DNA from 4 places in the Streptomyces sp. NPDC006296 genome. Region 3 is predicted to be linked to each of the others. Evidence: riboswitches for the same ligand, from Rfam matches in the RefSeq annotation. Region 3 holds a riboswitch; each other region holds the start of a gene.
What was found. A riboswitch is a leader RNA that binds a small molecule or an ion and turns the genes downstream of it on or off. The one in region 3 is predicted to bind cobalamin.
Positions count from the first base shown of each region.

Region 1: another riboswitch for cobalamin. It lies ahead of ABZ172_RS03520 (energy-coupling factor ABC transporter permease); the one in region 3 lies ahead of ABZ172_RS23845 (cobalamin biosynthesis protein).
Region 2: another riboswitch for cobalamin. It lies ahead of metE (5-methyltetrahydropteroyltriglutamate--homocysteine S-methyltransferase); the one in region 3 lies ahead of ABZ172_RS23845 (cobalamin biosynthesis protein).
Region 4: another riboswitch for cobalamin. It lies ahead of ABZ172_RS11535 (ABC transporter substrate-binding protein); the one in region 3 lies ahead of ABZ172_RS23845 (cobalamin biosynthesis protein).

Region 1 covers NZ_JBEXRT010000003.1:212,965-216,273, reverse strand. Annotated here, with positions in the region: gene cbiQ (cobalt ECF transporter T component CbiQ) at 1-321, opposite strand, end outside; gene ABZ172_RS03525 (energy-coupling factor ABC transporter substrate-binding protein) at 328-696, opposite strand; gene ABZ172_RS03520 (energy-coupling factor ABC transporter permease) at 693-1,406, opposite strand; cobalamin riboswitch at 1,436-1,642, opposite strand; gene ABZ172_RS03515 (universal stress protein) at 1,925-3,031, opposite strand.
Region 2 covers NZ_JBEXRT010000070.1:11,806-15,114, forward strand. Annotated here, with positions in the region: gene ABZ172_RS29340 (epoxide hydrolase family protein) at 1-805, opposite strand, end outside; gene ABZ172_RS29345 (CGNR zinc finger domain-containing protein) at 909-1,484, shown strand; cobalamin riboswitch at 1,554-1,774, shown strand; gene metE (5-methyltetrahydropteroyltriglutamate--homocysteine S-methyltransferase) at 1,933-3,309, shown strand, end outside.
Region 3 covers NZ_JBEXRT010000039.1:13,064-16,372, forward strand. Annotated here, with positions in the region: gene ABZ172_RS23840 (cobyric acid synthase) at 1-300, opposite strand, end outside; gene ABZ172_RS23845 (cobalamin biosynthesis protein) at 297-1,241, opposite strand; cobalamin riboswitch at 1,370-1,498, opposite strand; gene ABZ172_RS23850 (hypothetical protein) at 1,655-1,876, opposite strand; gene ABZ172_RS23855 (inorganic phosphate transporter) at 1,889-3,139, opposite strand.
Region 4 covers NZ_JBEXRT010000012.1:149,807-153,115, forward strand. Annotated here, with positions in the region: gene ABZ172_RS11530 (iron chelate uptake ABC transporter family permease subunit) at 1-929, opposite strand, end outside; gene ABZ172_RS11535 (ABC transporter substrate-binding protein) at 926-1,972, opposite strand; cobalamin riboswitch at 2,029-2,216, opposite strand; gene ABZ172_RS11540 (hypothetical protein) at 2,301-2,471, opposite strand; gene ABZ172_RS11545 (acyl-CoA dehydrogenase) at 2,468-3,309, opposite strand, start outside.

The DNA.
Region 1 (3,309 bases), on a different contig from region 3:
CAGCAGCAGCTCACCGGCGCGCACCGGGCCCCCGGCGTCGAGAGCGACGAGCCCCTCCGGACCGCCGACGCGGACGAGGAGCGTGGCGGCCCCGGTGACACAGAAGCCCAGCGGCACCCGGTACGCCCGCCACAGATGACGGGGGCTCACACCCGCGGGCCCCAGCAGCACGGCCAGCGCGGCGGTGATCACCAGGGCCGCACCGGGCCAGGGCGGCAGCGAGACGGCCAGCACCGTGAGGCCCAGACCGAGTGCGGCCTTGTCCACGGGATGGCGGCGGCGCCAGCGACTGCTGTGCGCCGCCGCGTCGATCGGCAGCACGGGGACTCAGGACCTTCGGGCCGTCGACTCCCCGGCATCCTCCCCGGAGCCCGCTCTCTCCTGCCCCGCGGACGCGCGCAGTTCGCCCTGGCGGCGCCCTCGCCGCAGGCCGAAGTAGTAGGCGAGGACACCGGCGCCGAGCGCGGCCTGAAGGGCGAACAGCGCCGACTCGATCTCACCGGACGGCGGTTCGTACAGCGGCGAGAACCAGGGTTCGTAGCCGGGGTCGATCTCGGTGATCGCCGTCTCGGCCTGGGCGTCGGCGCCCGTGAACGGCTCCTCCTGGCCCTCGCCCAGGCCGAGGGCCAGGGGCAGGACGGCCAGCGCCGCCACGACGACCAGCAGCAGGACGTTGACCTTCGTGTGCTTGTTCATCGCGCCACCGCCTCGGTCTCGGCCTTCTCCTGGGTGCGGGCCCGCTTGCCGGTGAGGAACACACCGAGCCGGGTCAGGTCTCCCTTGCTGGACTGCACGAGGAGCCGCATCACCAGCACGGTCAGCAGCCCCTCGCTCACGGCGAGCGGTATCTGGGTGACCGCGAAGATGGAGCCGAACTTGCCGAGCGCGCCGAGGAATCCGCTGCCGGGGTCCGGGAAGGCGAGCGCCAGCTGCACGCTGGTGACGCAGTAGGTGGACAGGTCCGCGACGAACGCGGCGAAGAACACCGCGACCATCAGCGGCACGTCGTACCGGCGCAGCAGCCGGTAGACCGCGTACCCGGCCCAGGGGCCGACGATCGCCATCGAGAAGACGTTGGCCCCGAGCGTGGTCAGCCCGCCGTGCGCCAGGAGCAGGGCCTGGAACAGCAGCGTGATGGTGCCCAGCACGGCCATGATCGGCGGCCGGAACAGGATGGCCCCCAGCCCGGTTCCCGTGGGGTGGGAGCAACTTCCGGTCACCGAAGGGATCTTCAGCGCGGAAAGGACGAACGTGAAGGCCCCGGAGGCCCCGAGGAGCAGCGTGCTCTCCGGGTTCTCCCTGACCTCACGGGTGAGTGACCGTACTCCGTGGACGACGAACGGCGCGGACGCGACACCCCAGGCGATCGCGTGCGCCGGAGGCAGAAAACCCTCGGCTATGTGCATGGCTCAGCAGACCCTCTCCAGCACCTCGTGGATGGTTGAAGTGCCTTGGCCGGTCTCCTGGCTGACGGGTACCACCGCCCGAACTCCGCCTTCCCGGGTCGCAAGGACCCAGTGGCTGCCCGCGAGGGCCGGAGCCGGACTTCCCGATCACAGTGGCGAGGGCCGCACCGGCATCACACCGGATTTCCCGTTCACCAAGGCGTGGCGACAGTAGTGCCAGGTGGGGGGCCATGACAAGCACACCCGGTGGGCCCGTCCGGCGGGAGGCCGTGTGCGGCAGCGGATCGGGGGTGTGTGCGTGGGGCGGGGTGCATCCGATCCGGGGTGTGTGCGTGGGGCGGTCGCATCCGATCAGGAGGTGTGTGCGTGGGGGCGGGGCGCATCCGATCAGAGGTGTGCGTGGGGGCGGGGCGGACCCGGTCCTGGGTGTGACCGCGCGGCGGGTCGCGTCGGATCGGGGGAGTGCCCGTTGGGCAGGGCAATGGGATGTGAGGCGTCCTCACGCGGCGGGGCCGCCGTCAGCCCTCGTCGTCCGTGAGCCCCTCCTCCACGACCCCGCTCTCGTAGTTCCTCCGGTACGGCACGATCTCCACCGGGCAATGGGCGTGGTGGAGCAGGGCGTGCGCGACGTGCCCCAGTCCCAGGACGGAGTAGCCGCGCCGCTCGTGACTCCCCATCACCAGCAGGTCCGCGGACCTGCTCGCCTCGACGAGCGCGGAGGCGGCGGACCTGGCCGCGATCACCTCGGTCCGCACGACGAGACCGGGGACCTCCGCACGCATCCGGGAGGCGAGGCCGGCCAGAAGCCGGTCCTCCGGCCCCTCGCCGTGGCTCGTTCCGCCGAGCGGGGCCGCTTCGGGCTCTCCCGCAGGGCCGGGCCCTCGGGCCGGTCCGATGTCCCGGGTGTCGCCGGTTCCCGAGGCCTCGGCGGTTCTCTCGGCCTCCCCGGTCCCACCGGCCTGCTCGGTCCCGCCGGTCTCCTCGGCCCAGGCGGTCCCGCCCGCCTGCTCGGTCTCCGCGGCCCACTCGGTCCCGCCGCCGAACCGGGCGGCCAGGCTCCGGACGTTCACCAGCCGCAGCGGACAGTCGCGGGCCCGGGCCTGCTGCGCCGCACGGACCAGCCACCGCGCGTCGTCCTCGTCCCGTACGGCAGCCGTGACGGCCGCCCCGGCACGTTCGAGATCACCACGGACCACCACGACCGGAGCAGGACTGCCGATGACGACCTCCAGCCCGGTCGATCCGAGCAGGAGCGGGCCGAATCCACCGGATCCCCGGCTGCCGACGACGATCGTGCTGCCGGGCCGGACGGCCGCGTGAAGGGCCGGCACCGGCTTCCTCCGGCTGAGCTTGACCTGCACGTCCAGCCCGGGGAAGCGCTGCCGCACCCCGTCCGCCGTCCTCGTCAGCACGGCGTGCCCCGCGTCCCGTACGTGCTCGGAAGTCTCGAACGAAGCGAACCGGTCAAGACGGTCGAGATCGGCCGCGTGCACCAGCAGCAGGCTCTGGCCGTGCCGCTTCGCCTCGGCCGCACCCCAGAGCACGGCGTTCCAGGAGTGGCCGGAACCGTCCACACCGACGACCGTCCTCGGATCACGCGTGACATCGGACGAGCGCGTCGGCATGGCAGCTCCTCGCTGTTCGGGCATCCGCCCCTCCCATGCTGGCACCGAACCGCGCGATGCTGCCAGCGCAGATCCCGCGCACCGGGACGTTTCCGCTCGTCAGCGGCGCTTTCCCGGGACACGAGCAAGGGTGCGGGCGCGTGACGGAGCGGGCCCGAGGAGCGGTGCGGGCGCGTGATGAAGCAGGCCCGAGAAGCGGCGTACGGGCCCTGACCCGTAGGAGCCCGGGGCCGTACGGCCCAGGACCGTCGCCGCCCTGCCCGAGGAAGCTCCCTCGG
Region 2 (3,309 bases), on a different contig from region 3:
TCCAGGCGAGAAGCCCGACCGGTGAGTCGACGAGCGCGTAGCCGATGGTCTGCGGCCGGGTCGCCTGCTGTTTCGCGTACGCCGCGCGGTGGTGCCAGAAGTCCCGGGTCTCCTCGGCCCATCCGCGCTCGGCCGCCGTCAGTCCGTCCGTCGTCAGCCCCGGAGGCGCCTCGGCGAACGTGGTGTGGACACCGAGGACGTGCGCGGGGAACCGGCCGCCGAGGACCGTCGTGATGTTGCCTCCCCAGTCACCGCCGTGGGCCAGGAACCTGCGGTGGCCGAGCCGCCCCATCAGCTCCACCCACGCGGCCGCGATCTTCTCGGTCCCCCACCCGGTGGTGGCCGGCCTGTCGCTGTGACCGAAGCCCGGCAGCGAGGGAACCACCACGTGGAACGCGGGCGCGGCCGCGTCCGCCGGATCCGCCAGCTCGTCCACCACGTCGACGAACTCGGCCACGCTCCCCGGCCAGCCGTGCGTCAGGACCAGCGGGGTGGCGTCCGCGCGCGCGGACCGGCGGTGCAGGAAGTGGATCCCGAGACCGTCGATCACCGTCCGGAACTGGCCGATGCGGTGCAGGCGGTCCTCGAACGACCGCCAGTCGTAGTCGGTGCGCCAGTGGTCCACGACCCGGACGAGGTCGGCGAGGGGGACGCCCTGCCCCCATCGGCCGGGGCCGGGCGCGGCGCCCCGGACCGTCTCGGCCTCCGGGAGGCGCGCCGCGGCCAGTCGCGCGCGCAGGTCGTCGAGTTCGGCGTCGGTCGCACGGGGTTCGTACGGGTGCACGTCGGCGGTCGGACGGGGCACGGGACCTCCTGGCCGTCGGGGAACCGGGACCGGGGTGTCGAGAACCGGCATTGACGGTTCTAGCAGTCTCCCGAGTCACGTCGCAACCGGCTAAGGTGGTTCCATGTCCGCCGCGTCCCCCGACTTCCGCCTCGGCGCCGTGCTGGCGACCAGCTTCACGGGGACGCTGTCGGAGCGTCACGGCACCCCGGTGGAGCGCATCCCCACACCGCAACGGCTCGTCGACTGGCTGGCGGTGAGCGGCCTCGCCGTGGACTCCTGCACCCCCGCCCAGCTCGACCTCGCACGGGAACTGAGGGAGGCCGTGCACGCCGTCGCGACGGCGGCCGCCGTCCAGGAGGTGCTGCCCGCCTCCGCCGTCCGCGTCATCAACGACCGCAGTGCCCGGGGCCGCGCCGCGGCGGTCCTGACGCCGGGGGGTGAGCGGCGCTGGCTGCTCGGCCCGTCCACCGGCGTCGAGGACGCCCTCGGTGTGATCGCCGCCGACGCGGTCGGCGTCGTCGCGGGCGAACGGGACGGGAGGCTGGCCCTCTGCGCGTCGCCGACCTGCCGGGCCGCCTTCTTCGACATCAGCCGGAGCCGCACCCGCAGATGGTGCGACATGAACACGTGCGGGAACCGTCAGAAGAAGGCCCGCTTCCACGCCGGCCGGCGCGGGAACCCGACAGCGGCGGAGTGACCGGGCACGCGGCCGGCGCTCCGCCGTCCGCGTGGCCGGATCGGACCCGGCGCACCCCCCGGCGGCCCTATGCTGGTGCGTGCAGCTGGTTCGCCCCGTCCGCCAGGCGGGATGCGTCGCAAGAGGGAACCCGGTGGGAATCCGGGACTGCCCCGCAGCGGTGAGCGGGAACGACCGCCGTCATACGCACTGGGTCCGACGAACCGGACCTGGGAAGCGACGGCCACTAGGTGTCCTCTTCGAGGGTGCGCCCGCGAGTCCGAAGACCTGCCACCTGCCCGCGCGCGGACCGACCGTGTGCGGACATCCCGGTGACCTCGTGGGCGGGTCGGCGTACATACCAGGCGGATGCCAGCGTCGTACGGCGCCCTCCGCCCGGTACGTCATCCCTTCGCGCCCTCGTCCCGTCCCCGGGATCTCAGGGATTCATCTCGCGAAGGAGATCTCCGTGACCACCGAGCACGCGACCGCGGCAGCGCGGTCCACTGTGTACGGCTACCCCCGGCAGGGACGGAACCGGGAACTGAAGAAGGCCGTCGAGGGCTACTGGAAGGGCCGGGTCACCGCCGACGCCCTGCACGCCACCGGTGCCGGACTGCGCCGCGACAACTGGCGGCAGCTGAGCGGCGCCGGGATCGGCGAGGTGCCGACCGGCGACTTCTCCTACTACGACCACGTGCTGGACACCAGCGTCATGGTGGGCGCCGTCCCGGAGCGCCACCGGGAGGCGGTCGCCGCCGATCCGCTCGACGGCTACTTCGCGATGGCGCGCGGCACCCAGGACGCCGCTCCGCTGGAGATGACGAAGTGGTTCGACACCAACTACCACTACCTGGTCCCGGAGCTGGGACCGGACACCGTCTTCACGGCGGACTCCGCGAAGCAGGTCGCCGAGCTCCGGGAGGCCGCCGCCCTGGGGCTCGCCGCCCGGCCCGTGCTCCTCGGCCCGGTGACCTATCTGCTCCTCGCCAAGGCCGCCCCCGGGGTCGCCGCGGACTTCGATCCGCTCACGCTCCTGGACCGGCTGCTGCCGGTGTACGCCGAGGTCTTGGCCGATCTGCGCGCGGCCGGGGCCGAGTGGGTCCAGCTAGACGAGCCGGCGCTCGTCCAGGACCGCACTCCCGCCGAACTGGACGCCACCCGGCGCGGCTACCGCGACCTCGGCGCCCTCACCGACCGCCCCCGCCTGCTCGTCGCCACCTACTTCGGCCGCCTCGGTGAGGCCCTGCCCGTCCTGGCCGAGGCGCCGGTGGAGGGACTGGCGATCGACTTCACGGAGACCGGCGCCGCGAACCTGGAGGCCCTGGCGGCCGTCGGCGGGCTGCCCGGCAGGCGGCTGGTCGCCGGGGTCGTCAACGGCCGCAACGTCTGGATCAACGACCACGAGAAGGCGCTGGCGACGCTGGCCACCCTGCTCGGACTCGCCGACCGGGTCGACGTGGCCGCCTCCTGCTCCCTGCTGCACGTGCCGCTGGACGCCGCCGCCGAGCGGGACATCGATCCCGAGATCCTCCGCTGGCTCGCCTTCGCCCGGCAGAAGACCGGGGAGATCGTCACGCTGGCCCGGGCGCTCGCCGAGGGCACCGACGCCGTCGCCGCGGAGCTGGCCGCCAACCAGGCGGACCTCGCCTCCCGCGCCGACTCCCCGGTCACCTACGACCCGCTCGTGCAGAGCAGGGCGGACGCCGTCACCGCCGCCGACGCCCGCCGCTCGCACGCGTACGGAGAACGCGCCGCGGCCCAACGCGCCCGCCTCGGGCTGCCGCTGCTGCCGACCACCACCATCGGCTCCTTCCCGCAGACCGGCGAACTGCGCACCGCCCGC
Region 3 (3,309 bases):
ACTCATCTCGCCGACCGGCTTCCCCATCAGGACGACCTGGCTGGAGCGGTCCCCGCCGGGCTTGAGCAGCACCGGGTTCATCAGCGCCGACGGCTCCACCCCGGCGGCCTGCGCCTGCATCGCCTGGGCCCGCCCGATCTCCGCCCCCTCCCGGGTGACGAAGGAGTTCAGCGACATGTTCTGCGCCTTGAACGGCGCGACCTTCACCCCCCGGCGCACCAGCCACCGGCAGATGCCCGCCGTGACGACGCTCTTGCCCGCGTCCGAAGTGGTGCCCGCGACCAGCAGCCCGCCGCTCATGTGGCCCTCCGTCCCCTGGCCGGCCGCACCGCCGCACACACGACGAGGGCCAGCACACTCACCCGGCGCGACAGCCGCACCGCTCGTTCGATGTCCCCGACCCGCACGTCCCGGCCGGCCTCCGCGTTCAGCACCGGCCGGTGCTCCACCCGTCCGCCGTAGGCGAGGGTGCCGCCGAGCCGCACACCGAGCGCCCCCGCGAACGCGGCCTCCACCGGGCCCGCGTTGGGGCTGGGATGCCGTCCCGCGTCGGCCCGCCAGGCGCGGACCGCCTCGCGCGGACGTCCTCCGGCGGCCACGGCCAGCGCGGCGGTGAGCCGGGCCCCCGGCCAGCCGGCCAGGTCGTCGAGGCGGGCCGACGCCCAGCCGTAGCGCCGGTGCCGGGGCGACCGGTGCCCGACCATCGCGTCCAGCGTGTTGACGGCCCGGAAGCCGATCAGTCCGGGCACCCCGCCGATCGCCCCCCACACCAGGGCCCCCACGACGGCGTCCGAGGTGTTCTCGGCGACGGACTCCACCACCGCCCGGGCGATGCCGGGCCCGTCCAGCGCCTGCGGGTCGCGGCCGCACAGGTGCGGCAGCCGCTCCCGGGCCGACCCGAGGTCCCCGGCGGCCAGGGCCGCGCCGACGGCACGCGCCTCGCGGCCCAGCGAGGTGCCGCCGACGACGGACCAGGTGGCGGCCGCGGTCAGCGCCACGGCCGCGGCGGGACGGTCGCGGACGGCGCGGGCGGCCAGCGCGGCGGCGGCCGTGGCGCCCCCGGCGCAGACGAGGGTGTGCAGGGCGCCCCAGCCGCGGTGGTCGTGCCAGAGCAGGCGCTCGGTCTCCGCCGCGGCACGCCCGAAGGCGGCGACCGGATGGCCCCGCCGGGGGTCGCCGAACACCAGGTCGCCGATCAGGCCGGCGGCGGCACCGTACGTGAAGACGCGGTCGGCTCGCACCGGTCAGCCGGCCGTCGCGCCTCGACGGGCCTGCTCGGAGGGTGGTTCGGTGACCGACGCGGGGCAGCCCGGCATGGCGTATGTCCTCACTCAGGGTCCGCGCCCTGGTTCGACGTGACCGGCGACGAGAGTCTCCTGGCTCCCCGGATCCGCAGTTCCCCCGGTCTTCCAGTCCGCGTGCGGACCGTGACTTCCGTGTGGAGGCTGCTCCCCGGTGACAGTGGCGGGACCGCGCCGGATTCGCACCGGCTTCCTCTCCTGTCGCCGTAAACGGCTCCGGCAGTCCACCACGCCCCATGAACGCCCGTCAACCTGCCGTTGACCTGCGGGGCTTCCGTGTGCTCCGACGCACATCGGGCCGGACACACGAGGGTGTGTCCGGCCCGAGCACGTCGTACCGCCCGCTCGGCGGGTCAGGCGACGATCAGATAGATCCCGTACGCGACCGCCGCCGCGCACAGCGCGAAGCAGGCGTACGCGCCGGTGCGCGCCAGCACGCCGCCCCCGCCGCCCTGCGCTCCCGGGGTCTGCCTGGCGAGGCCGGTGATGCCGAGGGTGAAGAGGCCGACCAGCGCGACGGTGATCACGAGGCTGACGCCGAAGACGGACGCGAGAGCTGCCCAGTCGATGTTCATGCGGATCTGTCCTTACACCGTGGCCGGGCGGTCGACCGGGGTCTCGGCCGCCGGGGCGTGGATGGTGGTCTTGAGGCCCGCGACACCCACACCGGCCGGCGGCGGGCTGACGGCCGCGATGGCGGTGGTGACGACGCCCGCGGGCTCGCCCTCGGCCGCGTTGACATTGGTGTGGTCGACCGGCTTGCGGCGCGACAGCAGCCAGATGGCGCCGGAACCGGCGACGAGCAGCACGGCGACCACCGCGACGCCCCAGGGGCCCTGCTTGGTCAGGAACTCGGCACCCGCGCCGACCAGTCCGGCGGCCGGCAGCGTCAGACCCCAGGCGACGAACATCCGGGTGGCGGTCGACCAGCGGACCACGCCCCCCGCGCGCCCGAGGCCCGCGCCCATGACGGCACCCGAGCAGGACTGGGTGGTGGAGAGGGAGAAACCGAGGTGCGAGGAGGCCAGGATGACCGTCGCCGCGCTCGTCTGGGCCGCGAAGCCCTGCGGCGGGCGCAGGTCGGTGAGGCCGCTGCCCATCGTGCGGATGATGCGCCAGCCGCCGAGGTAGGTGCCCAGCGCGATGGCGATGCCCGCGGAGGCGATCACCCAGACCGGCGGGTTCGACCCGGGGGCGAGGACACCGCCGGTGACCAGGGCCAGGGTGATGATCCCCATGGTCTTCTGCGCGTCGTTGGTGCCGTGGGCGAGCGAGACCAGGCCGGCCGAGGCGATCTGGCCGGCGCGGTACCCCTTGGCCGTCGACGCCAGCTGGGCCTCGTCGGTGATCTTCCGGTTGAGGCGGTACGTCAGCTTCGTGGCCAGAAGCGCGGCGACACCGGCCACCAGGGGCGCGGCGATCGCGGGCAGCAGGACCTTGGTGACGACGGTCCCGCCGTTGATGGAGGACCAGCCGGCCGACATCACCGCGGCGCCGATGAGCCCGCCGAAGAGTGCGTGGGAGGAACTGGAGGGGAGGCCGACCAGCCAGGTCAGCAGGTTCCACAGGATGGCACCGACCAGCGCGGCGAAGATGACCTCGGTTCTGAGGCCGTCCTCATTGACGATCCCGCCGGAGATCGTCTTGGCGACCTCCACCGAGAGGAACGCGCCGACGAGGTTGAGGACGGCGGACATGGCCACCGCTGTCTTGGGCTTGAGGGCGCCGGTCGAGATGGTGGTCGCCATCGCGTTGGCGGTGTCGTGGAAACCGTTCGTGAAATCGAACACGAGAGCTGTCACGACCACAATCGCAAGCAGCAGCGTGATGTGTTCCATTTACCCAGGCAATCGTTCGACGTCATTGGCACGGGGAACGTAAGCAACCTGGGTGAACGGAAGATGAACTGGGCAGGGCGACCCGGTGACCCCAAGCGCGTAACCGGGTTCCGCTTGTGTGCGCGGTGAGGGGGCCGGACTCCCGCGGCCGGTGCGGGGCCCGGCCGGCG
Region 4 (3,309 bases), on a different contig from region 3:
GGCAGCAGTCTGCGGTGTCCCGCTCCGGTCAGGGCGCGGGCGGCGTGCGGCAGGACGAGGCCGACGAAGCCGATGGCGCCGGCCGAGCTGACGAGGGCGGCGGTCAGCAGCGCGGTCGTGCAGAGCAGCACGATCCGGGTGCGGGCCACGTGCACGCCGAGGGCGGCCGCCGCGTCCTGCCCGAAGGCGAAGGCGTCGAGGGTGCGGGCGTGGCCGAGGCAGATCAGCAGGGTCGCGGCCAGCACGGCCGCGCAGGTCCCCACATCGGTCCAGCCGACCCCGCTCAGCGAGCCGAGCAGCCAGAACAGCACGCCCCGGGTCTGTTCCGCGTCGGCGGCGGTCATCACGACGAACGAGGTGAGCGCGGAGAACAGCTGCATGGCGGCGACCCCGGAGAGCACGACCCGGTCGGTGGATCCGCCGAGGGTGTGGCTGAGCAGCAGCACCAGGGCGAACGAGCACAGCGCCCCGGTGAAGGCGCCGCCCGCGACGGACACCGCTCCCCCGCCGACGCCCAGGACGACGACCACGACCGCCCCGGTGGACGCCCCCGAGGACACGCCGAGGACGAACGGGTCGGCGAGCGGGTTGCGGAGCAGCGACTGCATGACGGTGCCGCACACCGCGAGTCCGGCCCCGCACACCGCGGCGAGCAGGGTGCGGGGCATGCGCAGGTTCCAGATGATGCCGTCGCGGACGGGGGTCAGCCGTCCCTCGCCCAGGCCGAGGTGCGCGGCCACCGCGGACCACACGTCCGGGACCGAGATCCGGGCCGGGCCGATGGTCACGGCGACCGCGACGGACAGGAGCAGCAGGACGATCCCGGCGCCCCACACGAGCCCGTCGCGCAGGAGCCGCGGCGCGGCGGCCGGCGGTGCCGGGGGCGGTGGCCGGAGCGCGGTGTCCGGGGCGGCTTCGGTCCTCGTCACCCCGTCAGTCCGAACGCGCGCAGCCCCGCCGCGACGCGCTCGACGCCTTCCACGGTCCGGACGGTCGGGTTCATGGCCTGACCGCTGAGCAGGATGTAGCGCTTGTGGCGGACGGCGTCCAGGTTCTTCGTGGCGGGGTTGGACTCCAGGAACTCGATCTTCTTCGCGGCGCTCTCCGCCGTCTGGGACTTGCGGGTCAGGTCGCCGATCACCAGGACGTCCGGATCACGGTCGGCGACGGTCTCCCAGTTGATCTGGGGCCATTCCTCGTGCGTGTCGTCGAAGACGTTCTTCGCGCCGAGTTCGCCGGTGATGATCCCGGGGGCGCCGCAGCAGCCCGCCAGATAGGGGGCCTCCGCGTTGGCGAACCAGTAGAGCAGGGTGGTGTCGGAGGCGTCGATGTCCGCGGTCGCCTTCGTGATGCGTTCCCGGAGGCTGTCGATCAGCTTCTCGCCGCGCTCGGGTACGCCGAACACCTTCGCCAGATCGCGCACTTCGCCGTAGACGCCGTCCATGGTCAGGGGCGTGGTGCGGGAGCCGTCGCTGCTGCCGGTGTTGTCCTTGCCCGCGCAGTCGGTGGGAGAGAGGTACGTCGGCACGCCGAGCTCCTCGAACTGCTCGCGGGGCGCCACGCCGCCCTTGCCGAGCGTCGACTCGAACGACGCGCTGACGAAGTCGGGTTCCGCGGCGAGGACCTTCTCGGAGGAGGGCTGGTTCTCGGCGATCCGGGGGACCGTGGCCTCGTCCTTCTCCAGGCCGTTCATCACCGGGTCCGTCCAGTTCGCGGTCCCGGCGAGCCGGCCGCGGAGGCCGAGGGAGAGCAGGATCTCCGTCGACCCCTGGTTGAGGGACACGGCGTGGCGCGGCGCCGCGTCGACGGTCACCGTGCGGCCGCAGTTCCGGAGTGTCACGGGGAAGCCGTCGGCCGAGCCCTTCGGCGCGGCGCCGTCGGACGGGCCGCCGCCCGGGCCGCAGGCGGAGAGGAGCAGAAGTCCCGTGACGAGCAGGGCGGTTCGGCGTGCGGTGCTGGCTATGGGGGGCACAAGGTCCTCGGCGTCTCTGGGCTCATGCGCGGAGCCCGGTACGGAGTTCCGCTCCCGGTGCGGAAGCGGGTGCCAGCAGGTCTTCGGACTCGGGTTCGTCCGGACGGGGCGCCTTCCCGGTGCACCCGAGGGTGTCCCAGTGGCCGTGGCCCCGCCCGTTCCCCTCACCGCTGCGCGTCAGCTCCGGATTCGCACCGGATTCCCTGACTCCCTGGGGAGTGTGACTGGCGCCTGCAAGCTATCACGCGGCGTGTCGCCGGCCTCGGGGGCCGTCGCCGGCCGGGCGGGACCGGTCCTGGCGCCCGGCCGGCGACGGCTGCCGCACGGGTCAGCGCCCGGGGTGAACCGATTCGCCGCCGGCGGTGTGCGGCCGGTGTTCCCGGCGGGCGAGCACAGCCGTCGTCCCCCAGTAGGCCAGCAGGACGGCGCGCAGGCCCAGGATCTCCAGGCGTCCGGCGATCCGGCCGCAGCTCGTGCGCTCCGGGCGCGGGGCGCTCACCGGGCGTCCGCCGCGGCGGAGTTCCAGGGGCCCTCGGGGTCGTCGTAGGCGTCGGCGTAGCCCGGACCGGCGATCGGCCAGTCGGCGAGCAGCGCCTCGGGCAGGGCGAAGGAGTCGGCGAGCCGCGGGGCGTGCGCGGCGACGGCCGCGATCAGTTCCTCGGCCTCGTGGGCCAGCTCCCCGACCTGATCGGCGTTCAGCAGGCCGGCGGCCAGCAGGTCGCCGCTGCTGCGGGCCACCCGTTCGACGGCGAACAGCCGCTCCAGCTCGCCCAGCCGCTGTTTCGCCTCCCCCTCGGGGAGTGCGGCGCGGGCCTCGGCGTAGGCCGCGGCGGCCTCCCGGTGGGCGTAGGCCTCGACCCCGCGCAGGGCCGGGCCCGAGACGGCGTTCCAGCGTCCGAGGGCGTCGGCGTCGGGGGCCCGCGAGGCGCGCTCCCTGGCCCGGACGAACCAGATGTCCTGGACCGAGGCGAGGAGTGCGCCGAGGAAGCGGGGGTCGGAGAGGTCGCCGGTGTACGGGGGCAGGACGTCCGCGCGGCCCGGTTCGGCGGCGAAGAGCATGTCGGCGGCGGCCCGGGCGTAGAGGGCGATGTTGTCGCCCTCCGCGGTGATGGCCCCCTCCACTCCCGTGACGAGTTCGGTCATGCCGTTGTTCTCCAGCAGCGCCTGCGCACCGCAGCGTTCACGGCTCTCGACGATGACCTCGCGCGCACGCCAGGTGATCCAGGCCTTGGCGACGTCGACCAGCGTCCCCGCCCGGGTCCTGGCCTCCTCGTCCGTACAGGCCTCCCAGCGCTCCTGGGCCCGCCGGTGGAGCAGGGTCATGGCGAAGACGGTGG